DNA from 3 places in the Mesorhizobium sp. M1A.F.Ca.IN.020.06.1.1 genome. Region 3 is predicted to be linked to each of the others. Evidence: predicted binding sites of a transcription regulator. Region 3 holds the regulator's gene; each other region holds the start of a gene.

Region 1 (7,936 bases), on a different contig from region 3:
GATAGTTGGAACCCAGCTCGCTGCCATAGAGCGCCTGCGGCCGCTTCAGCATATGCTCGTAGACGAGGCGGCCTACGATCTGGCCGTGGTCGAGGATGAACGGCACCTCGTGGCTGCGCACTTCAAGCACCGCGCGGCTGCCGCTGCCGCCGGCGGCGGAATGGCCGAAGCCCGGGTCGAAAAAGCCGGCATAGTGGACGCGGAACTCGCCGACCAGCGGATCGAAAGGCGTCATCTCGGCGGCATAGAGCGGCGGCACGTGCACGGCTTCGCGAGAGACCAGGATGTAGAACTCGTCCGGGTCGAGCACGAGCTCGCCGGCCCCGCTCTTGTAGAGCGGTTCCCAGAAGTCGACCACATCCTGAGCGGCGCGCTTGTCGACGTCGACGAGGCCGGTGTGGTGCTTGCCGCGATAGCCGACCAGGCCGTCCTTGTCGCCGTCGAGATCGATAGAGAGCGCAATGCCGCCGCCGGAGATGTTGGGCGGCTCGGTCGCAACCAGCATCTCGGCGTGATGGAGGTCACGCAACTCATTCTCCGACAGCACGGCATTGCCGGTGCGGAAGCGGATCTGCGACAGGCGCGAGCCGGCGCGCACGACGATCGGGAAGGTGCGCGGGCTGACCTCGAGATAGAGCGGGCCATGATAGCCGGCGGCGATCTTATCGAACTCATGGCCGCGGTCGGTCATGACACGCGTGAAAATGTCGAGCCGTCCGGTCGAGCTCTTCGGGTTGGCCGAAGCCGAGACTTCCGCCGGCAGCGCCAGGCTTTCCTGCAGCGGCACGATGTAGACGCAGCCCGTCTCCAGCACCGCGCCCTCGGCAAGGTTGATCTCATGCAGCTTCAGCCGGTCCAGCTTGTCGGCCACCAGATGATCGGGACCGGGCAGAAAGGAAGCCCGCACGCGAAAGGCCTTGTCGCTAAGTCTGAGATCGAGGCTGGCCGGCTGGATCTGGTTGGTGTCGAGCGCGCGCGGCGACTTCAGCGCGCCCGACTGGAAGAGCGCCGCGATGTCCTGATCCGGAAGAATGCCTGTCTGCCGCAATGTCTGGCTCCGGGCGAAGTCATTGTCGTCGCAGTTTCCTGTCGCAAAACCGCGGGACACTTTTGCGGAGGCTGCCTGGTACAACCCTCTTAATCAAGCCGGCAATTGACGCAAGCGCGGGCGAGGTCTAAAGGGTCGTTATCCCGTGGTGATTTGGCCGGTCGGCTTGCAGCCACGTTAAACAAGTCGCTAAAGGACCGTCGGGCCGCAAGGCCGTATGGACCGGTTGCGACGTCGCGGCCGGTTTTTTTGTGTTTGGAAGCAGGGCGATGACCAAGACGCGTAACTGGAAACCTCAGACGGCACTCGTGCATGGCGGGACGCTGCGTTCCGGCTTCGGCGAGACCGCCGAGGCGATGTATCTCACCCAGGGCTATGTCTACGAGACGGCCCAGGCAGCGGAGGCCCGCTTCAAGGGCGAGGAACCCGGCTTCATCTATTCGCGCTACGCCAACCCGACCGTCGATATGTTCGAGAAGCGCATGTGCGCGCTGGAAGGCGCGGAAGACGCACGTGCAACCGCTTCCGGCATGGCCGCCGTGTCCGCCGCCCTGCTCTGCAGCGTCAAGGCCGGCGATCACATCGTTGCGGCGCGAGCCCTGTTCGGTTCCTGCCGCTGGGTAGTCGAGACGCTGGCGCCGCGCTATGGCATCGAGGCAACGCTGATCGACGGCACCGACATTGCCAATTGGGAAAAAGCGGTCAGGCCGAACACCAAGCTGTTCTTCCTGGAAAGTCCGACCAACCCGACGTTGGAAGTGGTCGATATCGCCGCTGTCGCCGCTTTAGCAAATTCGATCGGCGCACGCGTGATCGTCGACAACGTCTTTGCCACGCCGCTGCAGCAGAAGCCGCTGCAGCTCGGCGCCCATATCGTGGTCTACTCGGCGACCAAGCACATCGACGGACAAGGCCGCTGCCTCGGCGGCGTCATCCTGTCGGACAAGAAGTGGATCGACGAGAACCTGCACGATTATTTCCGGCACACCGGCCCGAGCCTGTCCCCATTCAACGCATGGACGCTGCTGAAAGGCCTCGAGACGCTCCCGCTGCGCGTGCGCCACCAGACCGAAAGCGCCGGCAAGATCGCGGACTTCCTGGCTGGCCGGCCGGAGATCGCCCGCGTCATCTATCCGGGCCGGGCCGACCATCCCCAGGCGGATATCGTCAGGAAGCAGATGTCGGGCGGCTCGACGCTGATCTGCCTCGACGTCAAGGGCGGCAAGCAGGCGGCCTTCGCCTTGCAGAACGCGCTCGACATCGTGCTGATCTCGAACAACCTCGGCGACGCAAAGAGCCTGATCACGCATCCGGCGACGACGACGCACAAAAACCTCACTGACGAGGCCCGCGCCGAGCTCGGCATCGGACCAGGCACGCTCAGGCTCTCCGTCGGGCTGGAGGATACCGACGACCTGCTCGCCGACATCGAACAGGCGCTGAAGGCGGCGAAGGAATGAACCGCCACGGCGGCAAAGAGGGCGCTTGAGCCGCAGCCGGCTCAAGCAATCTCTTCGAGTTCAGTCATCCCGCTGTTGCGGATGGTCATTGCGTTGCCACGCCATTCGACGGCCCCGCCAAGCCAGCCGCGCGCCCAGATGGCGGGAAGCATCGCGTCGCGCACGATCATCGCGGTGACGCTGCGCGGCGACAGATGCCAGCCCTTGGACCAGGCGAGCATGCATTCGGGCACATAGGCGATCGCCAGCACGCAGAGCGCGGTCGTGGGCAGGCTGACACCGGCGCTTGCCGCCGCGATCAGCGCCAGAAGCAGCGGCACGACCACACCGGTCAGGATTTCGGGCGCGAAGAACAATGGGAAGGTGACGCGGCGCAGCCGCGCCCAGCGCGCCTGGCGCGACCAGATTTCGGCGAGCGTGCGCTGGCCGAGCGACTGCTCGAAGGGCGCGGCCACGAGATTGACCCGAAGGCCAAGGCTGTTGACCAGCTTGGTCGCCGCCGCGTCCTCGGCGATCTCGGCGGCCAAAGCCTGGATGCCGCCATTTGCATCCAGCATCGGCTTGTTCCACAGCATGCTCTTGCCCTGCGCGAAGCCAAGGCCGAGCGCTTCGCCGGCATATTGCCAACGCGCCTGCAGCGTGTTGAGGAAGGCGCATTCGACCTCGGCCCAGAAACCGTTCGGACGCGAGCCGATCGGCGTCGAGCAGACGAGGCCGGTGTCCGGCCCCCAGGCCGCCATCAGATGCTGGACATAGTCCTTGGGCATCAGCACGTTGGAATCGGCGAGGATCACCCAGTCGTGCCGCGCCGCCTGCCAGCCCTTGATGCAGTTGTTTAGCTTGGGATTGGCGCTGATCCTGTCATCGCCGACGAGGAGCCGCGCCGGAACATTCGGAAATCTCGCGATGGCGGCGTTGATCAGCTTGACCACGGGATCTTCGGCGTGCGCGACGCAGAAGATCAGTTCGTAGCGCGGCCAATCGAGCGAGAAGGCGCGGTCGAGCGTCTCCTGCGTGAACGGCTCCACACCGCGCGACGGCACGACGATCGAGACAGGCGACAGGCCGCCGGAGGGCGCGGGAATGGCGCAACGAGCCTTCAGCCGCGACGACGCGAGCAGGATGCTGGCAAGGTTGGAAAAAAGAAGGGCCGAGGAGGCAAAGGCGGCTGCGAGGGTCAGTTCCATCGAGATCTGGTCACTCCGGAAAGGCCGCCCGAGGCCGTTTCATCACTCGACAAAGCGCCCGAGTCGCCCGCACGGTTTGTGCACACCAACATTGTCATGTGTCACTTAAATGACATTGTTTGTCGGCACTTGCGGTGGAAAAGCCGGCAGGCTGGCGACGCCGCGGAGGTAGAACCGCGAAGCGCGGTAAAATGTTCCCTGCGGCACCGGAGTGGCTCATGTATCGCGCCGTGACGCGCAACATCGAAGTGCAGGTCAGGCCGTTTTATCTGGAGGACCGTTCCGATCCGTCCGAAAACCGCTATGTCTGGGGCTACCAGGTGACGATCGACAACCGGTCGGACGAGTTCGTGCAGCTTCTGTCGCGCTACTGGCACATCACCGACGGGCGTGGCCGAGTCGAAGAAGTGCGCGGCGAGGGCGTGGTCGGCGACCAGCCGGAGCTCAACCCCGGCGACAGCTATCAGTACACGTCGGGATGCCCGCTCTCGACGCCATCCGGCATCATGGTCGGCCGCTACACGATGCGCAACGGCCGCGGCGAAACGTTCGACGTCGCCATTCCGGCTTTCTCGCTCGATATGCCGGGGACGAAAAGGACGGTGAATTAAAGAACTCGAGTTCCCCGCCTCCGCAAAGCGGGGGCGAGGAGCCGGAGCTTTCTCACTCCGCCGCAAACTCCGCCGGATCGAAGTCGTACTGCGTCGAGCAGAACTCGCAAGCGACATGGATACCGCCGTCCTCGGTCGAGTCCTTTATCTCCTCGGCCGAGAAGCCTTCGAGAATGCCTCGGATTTTGTCGCGCGAGCAGGAGCACTGATCGGCGACCGGCACACCGCGGAAGACGCGCACGCCGTGCTCGTGGAACAGCCGGTAGAGCAGCCGCTCGGCACCCACCGTCGGATCGATGAGCTCGGTCGGCTCGATGGTGCCGAGCAGCGCCAAGAGTTCCCGCCAGGAATTGTCGGCCGGTTCGTGCGTCACGTCTCGTGGATCGCCATCCCCGCCCGAAATGTCGGGCACGCGCATGCGTTCGGGCGCCTGCGGCAGGAACTGCGCCAGGATACCGCCGGCGCGCCATTGCTCGCGGGCCCCGCCCGGGCCCGGGGTCACCAGCTTCGCAACCGACATCCTCAGATCGGTCGGGATCTGCTCCGACTGGCGGAAATAGGTCCGCGCGGCTTCTTCCAGCGATGTGCCGTCGAGTTGGACGATGCCCTGATAGCGCTGCGTGTGCGCGCCCTGATCGATGGTCAGGGCCAGGACGCCGGTGCCGAGCAGCTTCTCCTGCGAGATCTCGCCCGAGGCAATCAGCGCCTGCAGCCGGTCGGCGTCGAAGCGCGCATAGGCGCGCAACGAATGCGGCGTGGTAAAGTCCGCCACCAGCATGTCGACCGGTCCGTCCGTGCGGGTTTGCAGGATGAACTTGCCCTCGAATTTCAGCGACGTGCCGAGCAGTACGGTGAGCACGCAGGCCTCCGCCAGCAGGCGCGCGACCGGCTCGGGATAATCGTGGCGGCTGAGAATGGCGTCGAGCATCGGCCCGAGCTGCACCGTGCGGCCGCGCACATCCAGGGGCGCTACTTCGTAAGGCACGACATGGTCGTCGCCTGCGAAGCCGAATTCGCCGAGTTTGGGTTGATGCTCAGCCAAGGAAAGCGTTTCCAGCATGACAAAACTCCGGGGCGCATCCATCCCGCTTTCCAGGCGGCATGGGTCGAAGCGCGTTCGATTTCAGTGATGGCCCGCAAATAGGCATCACACATCCCGGGATCAAGTTGGCGCGGATCAAGTCGACCCCGGTCAAGCGCCCAGGCACCAGGCCAGCACCGCCTTCTGGGCGTGCAGCCGGTTCTCGGCCTCGTCGAAGACCACCGAATGCGGTCCGTCGATCACCTCGTCGGTGACCTCCTCGCCGCGATGCGCAGGCAGGCAGTGCATGAAAAGCGCGTCGGACTTCGCCCTCGCCATCAGCGCGGCGTTGACCTGGTAGGGCAGGAAGACGTTATGGCCGCGGGCGCGATGCTCCTGGCCCATCGACACCCAGCTGTCGGTGACGACGCAATCAGCCTGGTCGACGGCCTCTTCGGCCGAGCCGGCAAACCTCACCTTGCCGCCATTGGCCTTCGCCCAGTCGACATATTTCTCGAACGGCTCGCTGCCCTCCGGCACGGCGACATTGAGGTTGAAGCGGAACCGCGCCGAGGCTTCTAGAAGCGAGTGCAGCACATTGTTGCCGTCACCTGTCCAGGCGAAGGTCTTGCCGGCCACCGGACCGCGATGCTCCTCATAGGTCATGATGTCGGCCATCAGCTGGCAGGGATGGGTATCGTCGGTCAGCCCATTGATCACCGGCACGGTCGCGTTTTCGGTGAGTTCCAGCAACCGGTCATGCGAGGTGGTGCGGATCATGATGGCATCGACATAGCGCGACAGCACCTTGGCGGTGTCGGCGATGGTTTCAGAACGGCCGAGCTGCATCTCGGTGCCGGTCAGCATGATGGTCTCGCCGCCGAGTTGGCGCATGCCGACGTCGAAGGAAACGCGCGTGCGCGTCGAAGGCTTGTCGAAGATCATCGCCAGCACCTTGCCCTCGAGCGGCTTCGAACGCTCGCCGGCCTTGAGCCTGGTCTTTCGCGCCATCGCATCGTCCAGCATGACGCGCAGATCGCCTGCGGAAACGGCGGACAGGTCGGTGAAGTGACGAACGCTCATCGGCAGATTCCAGAACTACTTCGCGGCTTCGGCCGTAATCGCGTCGGTCAGGCCCTTGGCGCCCGACCGAATGCGTTTCAGCGCCTCCCCGATCTCCTCGTCGGTGACGGTGAGCGGCGGCAAAAGCCGGATGACGTTGTCGCCCGCCGGCACCGCAAGCAAGTGCTGGTCGCGCAGCGCCATGTTAACCTTGGCGTTGGGCATGGCGCATTTCAGCCCTAGCATCAGCCCGCTTCCCCGGATGCCTTCGATGACCTCGGGAAATTCGTCGGCGACCGCCGCCAGTCCTTGCTTCAGCAGCAATGCCTTGCGCTGAACGTCCTCGAGGAAGCCGTCGGCCAGCACGACGTCGAGCACGGCGTTGCCCACCGCCATCGCCAGCGGATTGCCGCCGAAAGTGGTGCCGTGCACGCCGGCCGTCATGCCAGCCGCCGCGTCGTCGGTTGCGAGGCAGGCACCCATCGGAAAACCGCCGCCGATGCCCTTGGCGATCGCCATCAGGTCAGGCGTGACGCCCGCCCACTCATGCGCGAACAGCTTGCCGGTGCGCCCGATGCCGCACTGGACCTCGTCGAAGATCAGAAGCAGGCCATGCCGGTCACAGAGTTGCCGAATCCGCTTCAACGACTGCGTCGGCACCGGGCGGATGCCGCCCTCGCCCTGCACCGGTTCGATCAGGATAGCCGCGGTTTCCGGTGTGATCGCCTTCTCGGCGGCATCGATATCGTCGAACGCGACCTGGTCGAAGCCCTCGACCTTCGGACCGAAACCCTCGAGATATTTGTACTGACCGCCGGCGGCGATCGTCGCCAGCGTGCGGCCGTGGAAGGCGCCCTCGAAAGTGATGATGCGGAAACGCTCCGGATGGCCTTTGACGAACTGATAGCGCCTGGCCGACTTGATGGCGCATTCCAGAGCCTCGGCGCCCGAATTGGTGAAGAACACCTTGTCGGCGAAGGTTGCATCGACCAGCCTTTCGCCCAGCCGGCGCTGCTCCGGGATCTCGTAGAGATTGGAGACGTGCCACAGCTTGGCCGCCTGCCCGGTGAGCGCCGCGACCAGATGCGGATGGCTGTGGCCCAGCGAGTTCACGGCGATGCCGCCGGCGAAGTCGAGATATCGCTCGCCCTTGTCGGTGACCAGCCAGGTCCCCTCCCCGCGGTCGAAGGCCAGGGGTGCGCGAGCAAAAGTCTCGTAAAGCGCCGAACCGCTCATTATATGCGTCTCCGGAACCGGAAATCAAAAAAGCCGCCAATGCGGCGGCCTTTGCGGCTTATCATGTTTTTCGGCCATGAAGTCAACGAAAAGGTCGCGCAGAAGCGCGCGGCAAGGCTCCAGCGCCACGCCGGCCCATCAGCGGTTGGGCAAGTTGGGGAAAACCGTAAAAACCGAATCGGTGTTGCCCTGGGGACTCTTGTCACCGAGTCAGCGCATAAGGTAATTGTAGTCGAGAAATAACTAGATTTCGTGCGGCGGATCTAATCACCCGGTACATGTGGTGTCGTTTGCCCGGCGAGAGCCGGCTC
Region 2 (6,795 bases), on a different contig from region 3:
TTGTTGGTGGTCTCGAAATGCGGCCGCAGCGGACCCTCGAAATCCCACTGGATCGGTGTCTCGACCAGCAATCTTGCCGACAGGCCGCGCCCGAGCGCCACCAGCCCAAGCTCTTCCAGGTCGCGCAGATAAAGAAACATCGAAGCTTCGCTGAGACCCTGTGAGCGCATGATGCCTTCGGGCGTGAATTTTTCGGACAGCATGATGAAGACGAAGAGCAGCGCCGGCCGCGCGGCGAGCTTGCGCTCGATCTCCGGCGCGACGTGGTTGGCCGGTCCCGGTCCCCGGTTCATCGAGCCCAGCACATTCTCCAGTTCCACGTCCGCAGCGGCGCAGATTTGTATCAGCCGATCGAGCTTGCAGTTGCGCTCATGGAAGATGCGCTTCACTGTCGGCTCGGAAACGCCCATGCGCTCGGCCAGCGCCCGGTAGGTCAGGCCCTTGGCCTTCAATGTCCGTTTCAGCGCCTCGAAGATCGGCCCGTTCATGGAATGCACCTCGTTTGCGCGAATTCGTATCGCTCCTCGATACTACGCTCGAACTGGCTTCCGGAAAAGTATCGAAAAACCTAGCTCTTGGCCGTCAACACAGGAGAGCATCATGAAAAACCTCATCGCTTCGACCTTTCTCGCCATCGCCGGCATCGCAACGGCTGCCACCGCCGAGGCCGGCGAGATCTGGCGCGCCGGCGGCTTCGAGCAGCCGGAATCGGCGCTGGTCGATGCCGCCAACAAGCGCATCGTCGTCTCCAACATCGTCGGCAATCCGGGCGAAGCTGATGGCAACGGCTATTTGTCGCTGCTGTCGCTGGACGGCAAGGTCATCAGCCGCCATTGGGTGGACGGCATGGACGCGCCCAAGGGCATGGCGATTGCCGGCGGCAAGCTCTACGCCGCCGACATCACCAAGGTGCGCGTCGTCGACCTCGCCAGCGGCAAGCTGGTCTCTACCATCGATGTGCCCGGCGCCGTCTTCCTGAACGACATGACCGCCGATGCCTCGGGCAAGGTCTATGTCACGGATATGCTCGCCGACACGATCTACCGTATCGACGGCGACAAACCGGAGCTGTTCATCAAGGATGCGCTGCTCGCCTCGCCCAATGGCGTCTTCGCCGATGGCGACCGGCTGATCGTCGCGTCCTGGGGCAAGGGCATCAAGCCCGATTTCAGCACGGCGGCGCCGGGCGGCCTGCTGGCCGTCGACGTCGCCAGAAAGAAGGTGACGCCGCTGCCGGGCGCGCAAAATTTGCCGACCTCGACGGCGTCATCGCCATCGGCGACACGATCTATGCCACCGCCTACATGACCGGCACGCTCTATCGCTACAAGGGCGGCGGCGCGCCGGAAGCGATCGCCACTTTCAAGCCGGGCAGCGCCGATATCGGCACCGACGGCAACTCGACCATCTATGTTCCGCTGATGAACGAAGGCGCGGTCGCGGCGCTGAAGCTCGACTGAGGACGATTGCGGCGGGAACGAGGTCGATCGGGGCTGGACCGCCATATCGACGGGGCTGCCATCTGGTTCAGCCGCTCGCTCCGGGATATCCGGCAGCAACCGTCACATGGGCCAAGCCGTGAAGACATCCAGCCTGACCGGCGCCGCCGTGTCGCCAATGATCCCGGTGCTCGTATGCGCACTGGCGATCTTCCTTTTGTCCGGGATGGACGCGGCGATGAAGTCCCTGGTCATCGCGGTCGGTGTGTACAACACCGTGCTGTGGCGCAGCCTAGTCTCGACCTTGATCGCGGGCGCCGCCTGGTCGGCGGGGCCGCGCTCGAAGCCGGCTCTTCCGGTGCTGGGGCTGCATGCGCTACGCGCCGCGGTCGTCGGCATCGTCCTGGTTTCGTTCTTTTGGGGTCTCGCCAGATTGCCGCTCGCCGAGGCGATCGGGCTCAGCTTTGTCGCGCCCCTGTTTGCGCTTTTTCTCGCAGCCTTGTTGCTGGGCGAGAGAATCCGGCGCCAGGCGGTGTGGGCGTCGCTGGCCGGCATCGCCGGCGTCGCGATCATTCTGGCCGGCCAGTTCGGGCAGGCCGGCCACTCGCAGGATGCGCTCCTGGGCACGGCCGCGGTGCTCGTATCGACTGTGTTCTATGGCTACAATCTGATCCTCGCGCGGCGGCAGGCGCTGTTGGCCAAGCCGGTCGAGATCATGCTGTTCCAGAACCTCTGCATCGCGGTCATCCTTGGTCTCGCCGCGCCGTGGCTCGCCGTCGCGCTGCCGAGTGACCTGTGGCTTCACCTGGTCGGGGTGGCGATGCTGTCGCTTGCCGGCCAATTCTTGATGAGTTGGGCCTACGCTCGCGCCGAAGCGCAATATCTCATCCCGACGGAATACTCGGCCTTCATCTGGGCGATCGCGCTCGGCTGGTTCTTCTTCGGCGAGGAGGTGGCCTGGACCACGCTGACCGGGGCTTGCCTGATCGTCGCCGGCTGCCTGATCGCGGCGCGCGCCAACCCGAAACTTGCGGAGCCGATCGAAGCGGCAGTTTGAGAGAACATGTCGCTCTACGCGGACTGCGATTGTCCTTTCAGCTGCGCCCGCGCGTCGCGAATCGAGGCGGCATAGGTGACCAGCGGCTGCTTGAGGCCGTGGTTGACCAGCATGCGCCGTGTCTGCGGCGCGGCGCCCGCGATGATCAAGCGCACGCCGGCGCGTCCGGCCTTGTGCGCGGCACCCCCGATGACGTTTGCCGCCGTCGAGTCGAGGAACGGCACCGCCGAGCAATCGAGGATGAAATTCTTGCGCTGGTCTGCGATTCGGTCGAGCACGGCGCCGACGGTCAAGGCGGCACCGAAGAAGAAGGCCCCGGAGATTCGATAGATGACGGTATCGGCGTCTGCCGCCTGGCTTGAATCATAAGTGGCGGCGCGATCGGCGACGTCCTCCGGCACCAGCGGCAGATCGGCCTCGACTGCGATGGACTTGGCCATGCGATCGATGAACAGGATCGACCCGAGCGCGAAGCCCGACGACGATGCCTTCCGTCAGATCGCGCAGGATGACGATCAGGAACGTCGCCATCAGCACCAGCGCGTCGCCACGCGAGGCTCTGAGGAGCGTGAGGAAAGCCCGTCGCGACTTCTTGTGCGGCTCAGCCTTGGGAGTTCTGCGGCGTGGCAGGCTTGAGACGCACGCCCCTGCCGCCGCGCTCGCTGGCCTGGTTCTCGCCGATCAGCTCCACCCCGGCCTCGTCGAGTGCCTGGATGACCTTCATCAGCGTATCGACCACGCCTCTGACGACACCTTCACTCGCTTCCATGCGTTGGATGGTCGGAAGCGAAACCCCGGCGCGCTCGGCGAGCGTTTTCTGGTCGATACCGGCCAACGCCCTCGCGGCGCGCATCTGCGCGGCAGTGATCATCGGCCAGAACCCCTGTCTGAGTCTGCAGTATCAATGGATAATCCAAAGATCATGATGTTTCAAGCATCCTAACAAACAGTTGAAACATGAGTACTCATTCGCTGTCCGCCACCACTTTGCGCCGCTGCAGCAGGCGCGCTGCAAGCCAGCACAACATGGCCCAGGCAAAGCCGGCGCACCAGCCGGCAAGCACGTCGGACGGCCAATGCACGCCGAGATAGACGCGGCTGGTTCCGACCAGCACCGTGGTGAGCACGGCGAGGCCGAGCACGAAGATCTTCGTCCTGCGGTTCGGTAGGAAACGCGCGGCGAGCGAGCCCAGCGTGAGATAGGTCACCGCCGACAGCATCGCATGGCCGCTCGGAAAGGAGAGCGAGGTCTCGTTGACGAGATGCGAGACGAGATCGGGGCGGGGCCGGTCGACCTCGAACTTGAGCAGGCTGGACGCCGCCTGGCCGCCCGCCACCGAAACGAACACGAACAGTGCGGTCGCCGGTCGGCGCATCAGCAGAAAATAGACGATCACCGCAGTCGTGATCAGCACCAGCACGCTGGTGCTGCCGAGCGCGGTGATATCGCGCACCGCGCCTTGCAGCCAAAGCGGACCGATCGGGCTGTCCGGCTGCCCGGCATGGCGGAAGGCGAGCAGGATTTCCGTGTCCAACGCATGCGGAGTCGTGGCGCGCGCCACGCCCATGAGTTCCACCAGGCCCCATAGCCCGCAGGCGATGGCCAGCCCGGCCGCAAGCACCGGGAATTCTATTCTGTTGAGCAGCGCCTTGGCGGTCGATTTCATGCCGGGCCTGCTCCAATTACAGCCGCTGCATATAGGGTCCGAGCGTGATCAGCGCGACGGCCGCGATCGCCAGCACGACGCCTGTCGCTTGGAAAGTGTTGAGGCGCTCTCCAAAGAAGACCAGCGCGACGACATTGACTGAGACCAGCTGGATCACTGCCGACAGGCTGAACGACACCGACATGCCGAATTCGCGGATCAGCCTGAGCATGATCAGATTGCCGGCGGAATAGAGCGCCAGCGTCAGCACGATCTTGCCGAGACTCGGCGCCAATCCCCATTGTTTGGCCGCCATCGCGGCCAGGAGGAAAATCACAGTCGAAACGCCAAGCTGCGCCAGTCCCCAGAGACTCACGTTCATCCCTCCCGAAGCGGCCTTCGCCGCGCCGCTCGCCGCTTTTGTTTCCGAAGCGCGCGAAGCCGTCAAGCTGATGGCGTCGGGCAAGCTACGCTGCGACGGGATCGAAGGCGGAATCTCGCAAGGCAAGCCCCGCAGCCATGGTTGGCGTCCTTGCGCCGAGCGCGCTCGGGAGTCTGCTCGCCGTGTGTTGTGGGCCTCGTGTGGCGCCAATGCGTGGGCGAACAGTCATCAGCCGGCAAATTGGCATTGCTCAATGGGGCTGATGTCACGAAAATGTGATCGGGCGCCTATAGGGTTCGACCGGTTACACGTTCCAGCCACCTCAAGAGCCAGAGGACAGCCCATGACCCAACCTGAGATTCGCTTCCGTACCAGCCAGCTTGAGGAGAATGACGGCCCGCCCGTCAATCCTACCGACAACCGTACGATGGGCGAGATCATCGCCGCGCGCTTCTCGCGCCGCGACTTCCTCAGGGGTTCGCTGGCTGTCTCGGCCATCGCCGCCACCGTGAGCCCGCTGGCGCTCGTCGCGGCAGACGAGGCGCGCGCCGCCGAGGTCTCGGCCTTCAAATTCGACGAGCTCGAGGCCGGCATCGACGACAAGCACCACGTCGCGCCGGGCTACGATGCCGACGTGCTCTTGCGCTGGGGCGACCCGCTCTTTACCGATTCGCCGGAATTCGACCCGGCAAAACAAACGGCCGGAGCCCAGGCAAGACAGTTCGGCTACAACAACGACTATATCGGTTATATCCCGATCGAGGGCTCGGACGAGCATGGCCTGCTGGTCGTCAACCACGAATACACCAACCCGCATCTGATGTTCCCCGGCATCGTCAAGATCGTCGACAAGGACGGCAAGAAGGCCGCCGAGGTGGCGCCGCTCAGCAAGGAGCAGGTCGATGTCGAAATGGCGGCGCACGGCGGCAGCATCGTCGAGATCCGCAAGGAGGGCGGCAAATGGCAGGTGGTGCGTGACGGCAAGCTCAACCGCCGCATCATGTCCACCACCGAAATGGCGCTGTCCGGTCCGGTAGCCGGCCATGATCGCGTCAAGACCAATGCCGACCCGTCTGGCACCAAGGTCTTCGGCACCCTCAACAACTGTGCCGGCGGCGTCACGCCCTGGGGCACCTATGTGATGGCCGAGGAGAACATCCACGGCTATTTCTCGGGCGAGTTGCCGGAAGGCCACAAGGAGGCCGCCAACTACAAGCGCCTCGGCATTCCGGAGGGCGCCTATGAATGGGGCGCGCATTACGATCGCTTCAACCTCGCGAAGGAACCGAACGAGCCCAACCGCTTCGGCTGGGTCGTCGAGGTCGACGTCAACGACCCGAATTCGGTGCCGAGGAAGCGAACCGCCATGGGTCGCTTCAAGCATGAGGGCGCCGAATCGATCGTCACCAAGGATGGCCGCGTCGCCTTCTATCTCGGCGACGACGAACGCTTCGACTATGTCTACAAATTCGTCACCAAAGGTACGTTCAATCCGAACGACCGCGCCGCCAACATGAACCTGCTCGACGAGGGCACGCTGCATGTTGCCAAATTCGCCGAGGACGGCTCGGTCGAATGGATGCCGATCGTGTTCGGCGAAGGTCCGCTGACGGCGGAAAACGGTTTCGCCAGCCAGGCCGACGTTCTGATCGAGACGCGTCGCGCCGCCGACCTGCTCGGCGCCACCAAGATGGATCGGCCGGAAGACATTCAGCCCAATGCCGGCAACGGCAAGGTCTATGTCATGCTGACCAACAATTTTAAGCGCAAGGCCGACCAGGTCGACGCCGCCAATCCGCGCGCGGCGAACGCCTTCGGCCACATCATCGAGATCGTCGAGGACGGCGGCGACTTCGCCGCCACCAAGGGCAAGTGGGAAGTGCTGCTGAAGTGCGGCGATCCTTCGGTGGCCGATGTCGGCGCCACCTTCTCGACTGCCACCACCGCCAATGGCTGGTTCGGCATGCCGGACAATTGTGCCGTCGACTCGGCCGGCCGCCTGTGGGTCGCGACCGACGGCCAGGGCCCGAAGGCCACCGGCCGTACCGACGGCCTGTGGGCGGTCGACACCGAGGGCGCGGCGCGGGCGACCTCAAAGCTGTTCTTCCGCGTGCCGATCGGCGCCGAGATGTGCGGCCCGCTATTCGCGCCGGACGACCAGACCGCCTTCGTCGCCGTCCAGCATCCGGGCGATGGCGGCGAGGACTGGGAAGCTTTTGGCCGCCCCTCCTATTACGAGGATCCATCGACCCGGTGGCCGGACTTCAAGCC
Region 3 (5,170 bases):
CACCACCGAAGCGCTCAAGTTCTTCGCCTGGTCCTACGCCAAGGGTGACGACATGGCCGCCGAGCTGGACTATGTTCCGATGCCCGACGCGGTCGTGAAGAGCGTCGAGGAAATGTGGAGCAAGGACATCGTCGACAGCAACGGCAAGCCGCTCTACTCCGGCATGTAATTCCTCCGGAATAAGGAGGGCGCCTCGGGCGCCCTCCTGTCTCTTTCGAAATGCGAGGGGCAAATGACAGCCGTTTCCGAAGCCGTGACATCGTCCGCCATACGGACCAGGGAAGCGACGGTGCGCCGCTTCGCCCTGACCGACACGATCTTCCGAACGGTCACGCGCCTCTCCGCTATACTCGTGCTGCTTCTTCTCGGCGGCGTCGCGGTCTCGCTGATCGCCGGCTCGTGGGAGGCGCTGTCGAAGTTCGGCTTCTCCTTCCTCACCACTGAATCCTGGAATCCGGTCACCGAGAATTTCGGCGCGCTCGCGCCCATCTACGGCACCGTCGTCACCTCGGCCATCGCCATCCTCATTGCCGTGCCGATCGGCATCGGCATCGCCGTCTTCCTGACCGAGCTCTGCCCGCGCCCGCTCAGGCGCCCGATCGGCATCGCGGTCGAGCTGCTCGCCGGCATTCCCTCGATCATTTACGGCATCTGGGGCCTGTTCGTCTTCGCGCCATTCCTGCAGACGACGGTACAGCCATTCATCATCAATCTTTTCCACGGCATACCGGGTCTCGCCAGCCTGTTTGCCGGTCCGCCCTACGGCATCGGCCTGCTGACGTCGTCGCTGATCCTCGCCATCATGGTGCTGCCCTTCATCACCTCGATCACCAAGGACGTGTTCGACACGGTGCCAGCGGTGCTGAAGGAATCGGCCTACGGCATCGGCTGCACGACCTGGGAAGTGACCCGGCGTGTGGTCATTCCCTATACGCGGGTCGGCATCATGGGCGGCGTCATGCTCGGTCTTGGCCGCGCGCTCGGCGAGACGATGGCCGTCACCTTCGTCATCGGCAATGCGCACCGCATCAGCGCCTCGCTTTTTGCGCCCGGCACGACGATCTCGGCGACCATCGCCAACGAATTCACCGAAGCCGACGGCGAGCTTTACACGTCCTCACTGGTGGCGCTCGGACTGATCCTGTTCATCATCACCTTCATCATCCTCGCGCTCGCACGCTACATGCTGTTGCGCATCGATAGCCGCACGGGAGCCTGACCGATGTCGACAGCCGCATCGCTCCACCGAAGCCGGAAGCGCAAGAACGCCGTGATGATGGCGCTCTGCACCATAGCGGCGGGCATCGGCCTCGTCTGGCTGGCGCTGATCCTCGGCGCCCTTCTCTATAAGGGGCTCTCGGGTGTCTCGCTTTCGGTGTTCACGGAAATGACGCCGCCGCCCGGCGACGCCGGCGGCCTGCTCAACGCCATTTACGGCAGCATCGTGATGACCGTGATCGGCATCGTCGTCGGCACGCCGATCGGCGTGCTCGCCGGAACCTATATGGCCGAGTACGGGCGCTTCTCGCGCCTCACGACGGTGGTGCGCTTCATCAACGACATCCTGTTGTCGGCGCCATCGATCATTGTCGGCCTGTTCGTCTACGAGCTGATGGTGCGGCCGATGGGTCATTTCTCGGCGATCGCCGGCGCGGTGGCGCTGTCGATCCTGGTGATCCCCGTCGTCGTGCGCACCACCGAGGATATGCTGAACCTTGTGCCCAACGCGCTGCGCGAGGCCGGCACCGCCATCGGCGCGCCGCGCTGGGTGGTGATCCGCTCGGTCGCCTATCGCGCCGCACTGTCCGGCATCGTCACCGGTATATTGCTGGCGATCGCCCGGATTTCGGGCGAGACGGCGCCGCTGCTCTTCACCGCGCTCAACAACCAGTTCTGGTCGAGCAATCTCAACGCGCCGATGGCCAGCCTGCCGGTGACCATCTTCCAGTTTGCGCTGAGCCCTTATGAGGAATGGCAGCAACTGGCCTGGACGGGCGCACTGATAATCACCCTGACGGTTCTCGGGCTGAGCATCTTCGCCCGCAGCCTTACCGGACGCAGAGAGGACAGATGAAACCGATGTTGTCCACCGACCTGAACGTAGCCGAGACGACCGCCGAGAAGGCCAAGATCGAAGTCAAGAACCTCAACTTCTACTATGGCCAGTCGAAGGCGCTGAAGGACATCAACCTGTCGCTGCCCGAGCGCAGCGTCACCGCCTTCATCGGACCTTCGGGCTGCGGAAAGTCGACGCTGCTGCGCGTGCTCAACCGCATCTACGAGCTCTACCCGAAGCAGAGCGCCGAAGGCCAGGTGCTGCTCGACGGCAAGAACATCCTCGACCGTTCGCAGGACCTCAACCTGCTCAGGACCAAGATCGGCATGGTGTTCCAGAAGCCGACGCCGTTCCCGATGTCGATCTACGAGAACATCGCCTTCGGCGTCAGGCTGTATGAGAAGATAAGCAAGGCCGAGATGGACAATCGCGTCGAACAGGCGCTGAAGCGCGCCGCGCTGTGGAACGAGGTCAGGGACAAGCTCAACGCCAGTGGCCAGAGCCTTTCGGGCGGCCAGCAGCAGCGGCTCTGCATCGCCCGCACCGTGGCGGTGAAGCCGGAGGTCATCCTGCTCGACGAGCCGGCATCGGCACTCGATCCGCTCTCGACCGCCAAGATCGAGGAGCTGATCGACGAGCTGCAGGCCGACTACACGATCGTGATCGTCACCCACAACATGCAGCAGGCGGCGCGCGTGTCGCGGCAGACGGCGTTCATGTATCTCGGCGAGCTGATCGAATTCGACCGGACCGAGAAGATCTTCACCTCGCCCCGCGAGAAGCGCACGCAGGACTACATCACCGGCCGCTTCGGCTGAGTTCATACGAGGACATAACCATGGCCCATACGGTCGCTTCCTTCGACGAGGATCTGAGGCAGATCAGCCAGCTTATCCGCGACATGGGCGATCTTGCCGGCTCGATGGTCGGCGCGTCGACCAAGGCTCTGCTGAATTCCGACAACGCGCTGGCGCAGCGCGTGGTCTCCGACGATGCCATCATGGACGCGCGCCAACGCGAGCTCGACGATCGCGCCATCACGCTGATTGCCAAACGCCAGCCGATGGCCGACGACCTGCGCAGCGTCGTTGGCGCCATCCGCATGGCCGGCGATCTCGAGCGCATCGGCGACCTTGCCAAGAACATCGCTAAGCGCGTCGGCTCGGTCGGCGTCAGCGCCGCGCCGCGCGACCTTTCGCACTCCATCGATTCGATGGCGCAGCTGGTGCTGATCCAGGTGCAGGGCGTGATCGAGGAATACGCGGCCGGCGACGCCACGGCGCTCGCCAAGCTCCGCAACGACGACGAGCGCATCGACGTCAAATACACCGCCGTCTTCCGCGAGCTCCTGACCTACATGATGGAGGATCCGCGCAACATCACGGCTTGCACGCATCTGTTGTTCTGCGCCAAGAATCTGGAGCGCATCGGCGACCACGTCACCAACATCGCCGAGAACGCCTACTATGTGCTGACCGGCACGCAATTGCCCGCGAATCGTCCTAAGCAGGACGAGACGACGATGTCGGCGCCGGCGGCCTGACAGCGAAGGTGCCTGCTATATGATCGCGCCACGCATCATGGTGGTGGAGGACGAGGAACCGCTGGGGGTGCTGCTCCGCTACAACCTCGAATCCGAGGGCTATCAGGTCGAGGTGGTGACCCGCGGCGACGAGGCCGAGATCCGCCTGCAGGAGAATGTGCCCGACCTTCTGGTGCTCGACTGGATGGTGCCGGCGGTGTCCGGCATCGAGCTTTGCCGGCGCCTCAGGATGCGGCCCGAGACCGAACGCCTGCCGATCATCATGCTGACCGCGCGCGGCGAGGAAAGCGACCGGGTGCGCGGCCTCTCGACCGGCGCCGACGACTATCTGGTCAAGCCGTTCTCGACGCCGGAATTCATGGCCAGGGTCAAGGCGCTGCTGCGCCGCGCCAAGCCCGAGGTGCTGTCCAGCGTGCTCAAGGTCGGCGACATCGTCCTCGACCGCGAATCGCATCGCGTCTACCGCAAGAAGAGCGAGATCCGGCTCGGCCCGACCGAGTTCAGGCTGCTTGAATTCATGATGCGGCATCCCGGCCGGGTGTTCTCGCGCAGCCAGCTGCTCGACAATGTCTGGGGCGAGACGATCTATATCGACGAGCGCACCGTGGACGTGCATGTCGGCCGCCTGCGCAAGGCGGTCAACAACGGCCGCATGCCGGACGTCATACGTACCATCCGTGGGGCGGGCTACGCGATCAGGGAAGATTAGATCCAGGGCACCGAAGGTCTGACGGGTTCTATCTGAGCTGGCGGGTTATCGAGACGCTGGTGCTTCGCCGTCCACGGGCGGAGCACGAAGCGTCGCGACGCGGCGCAGACCCGACGATCCACGCGACTTCCACGCGCCGCGGCGGTGCAGAAATTCTGCTCCGCTCATCCGACGATTGAGGTAATGGCATGGATTCCAGGGTCTCCGCGACGGAGCTTCGCTCCTGCTCCGCCCTGGAATGACGAAGCTGCGGGGCCTTCGCTAATCTCCGGCGTCTGCAGGACGCACAGAAGCCAACGATCGCTATCGAAGCTGCTCAGGCCACGTTCTTGCCCGCTCTTGCCTGCACGCCCGGGGCGAAAATCTCCTGGTCGACGAAGGTCAGCGCGCGCACGGCGCAGCCTTCGCGGATCAGCGGCAATTCGTTCGGCTCGGTATCGAAGGAGATCGACTTCGAATGCTGGCCTCCGGCGGTCTGGCCGATCGCCTCGCGCAGCGCCGGCTCGATCAGGTCAAAGGCGGCGGCGCTGACGCCGACCATGGCGACCGGCGCCGGGTCGATCAGCGCGAACAGGCTGCCAAGGCCGAAGCCCAGCGCCTCCCCGGCCCGGCGATAGGCCTCGCGCTCTGGGCCATCCGTCTCGCGCGCCTTGGCGGCGAGCGCCCGCATGTCGGCGTCGCCGACATCGACCGGCTCGGCGTCCTCGCTCATCTTCATGGCGCTGCGCCAGATGGCGTAGTTGCCGGCATAGGCCTCGACGCAGCCGCGGCGTCCGCAACGGCAAAGCGCGCCGCCCGGACGATGGATCATGTGGCCGAACTCGCCGCCGGAAGAATGCGTGCCGGTGAACAGCTCGCCCTT

The links. The regulator PhoB, encoded in region 3, activates phosphate uptake and scavenging genes when phosphate is short. The targets are predictions, from matches to a motif close to TGTCATNNANCTGTCAT.
Region 1: the regulator PhoB is predicted to act here: its motif matches at 3,794-3,810, upstream of EOA60_RS08935 (ceramide glucosyltransferase).
Region 2: the regulator PhoB is predicted to act here: its motif matches at 4,788-4,804, upstream of EOA60_RS11835 (PhoX family phosphatase).

Annotation. Positions count from the first base shown of each region.
Region 1 is NZ_RZSR01000138.1:197-8,132, reverse strand. Features, by position in the region: gene EOA60_RS08945 (2'-deoxycytidine 5'-triphosphate deaminase) at 1-1,048, opposite strand, end outside; SAM riboswitch at 1,184-1,261, shown strand; gene EOA60_RS08940 (O-succinylhomoserine sulfhydrylase) at 1,318-2,508, shown strand; gene EOA60_RS08935 (ceramide glucosyltransferase) at 2,550-3,695, opposite strand; gene apaG (Co2+/Mg2+ efflux protein ApaG) at 3,914-4,306, shown strand; gene EOA60_RS08925 (Hsp33 family molecular chaperone) at 4,359-5,390, opposite strand; gene argF (ornithine carbamoyltransferase) at 5,499-6,410, opposite strand; gene EOA60_RS08915 (aspartate aminotransferase family protein) at 6,426-7,625, opposite strand.
Region 2 is NZ_RZSR01000206.1:454-7,248, reverse strand. Features, by position in the region: partial or broken gene EOA60_RS11870 (helix-turn-helix transcriptional regulator) at 1-488, opposite strand, end outside; gene EOA60_RS11865 (ATP/GTP-binding protein) at 601-1,308, shown strand; gene EOA60_RS38920 (hypothetical protein) at 1,305-1,460, shown strand; gene EOA60_RS11860 (DMT family transporter) at 1,567-2,496, shown strand; partial or broken gene EOA60_RS11855 (STAS domain-containing protein) at 2,511-3,081, opposite strand; gene EOA60_RS11850 (helix-turn-helix transcriptional regulator) at 3,098-3,367, opposite strand; gene EOA60_RS11845 (phosphatase PAP2 family protein) at 3,462-4,163, opposite strand; gene EOA60_RS11840 (hypothetical protein) at 4,180-4,518, opposite strand; gene EOA60_RS11835 (PhoX family phosphatase) at 4,868-6,795, shown strand, end outside.
Region 3 is NZ_RZSR01000334.1:24-5,193, reverse strand. Features, by position in the region: partial or broken gene EOA60_RS16220 (substrate-binding domain-containing protein) at 1-169, shown strand, start outside; gene pstC (phosphate ABC transporter permease subunit PstC) at 233-1,219, shown strand; gene pstA (phosphate ABC transporter permease PstA) at 1,223-2,074, shown strand; gene pstB (phosphate ABC transporter ATP-binding protein PstB) at 2,071-2,874, shown strand; gene phoU (phosphate signaling complex protein PhoU) at 2,895-3,599, shown strand; gene phoB (phosphate regulon transcriptional regulator PhoB) at 3,619-4,308, shown strand; partial or broken gene EOA60_RS16190 (ROK family protein) at 4,625-5,170, opposite strand, start outside.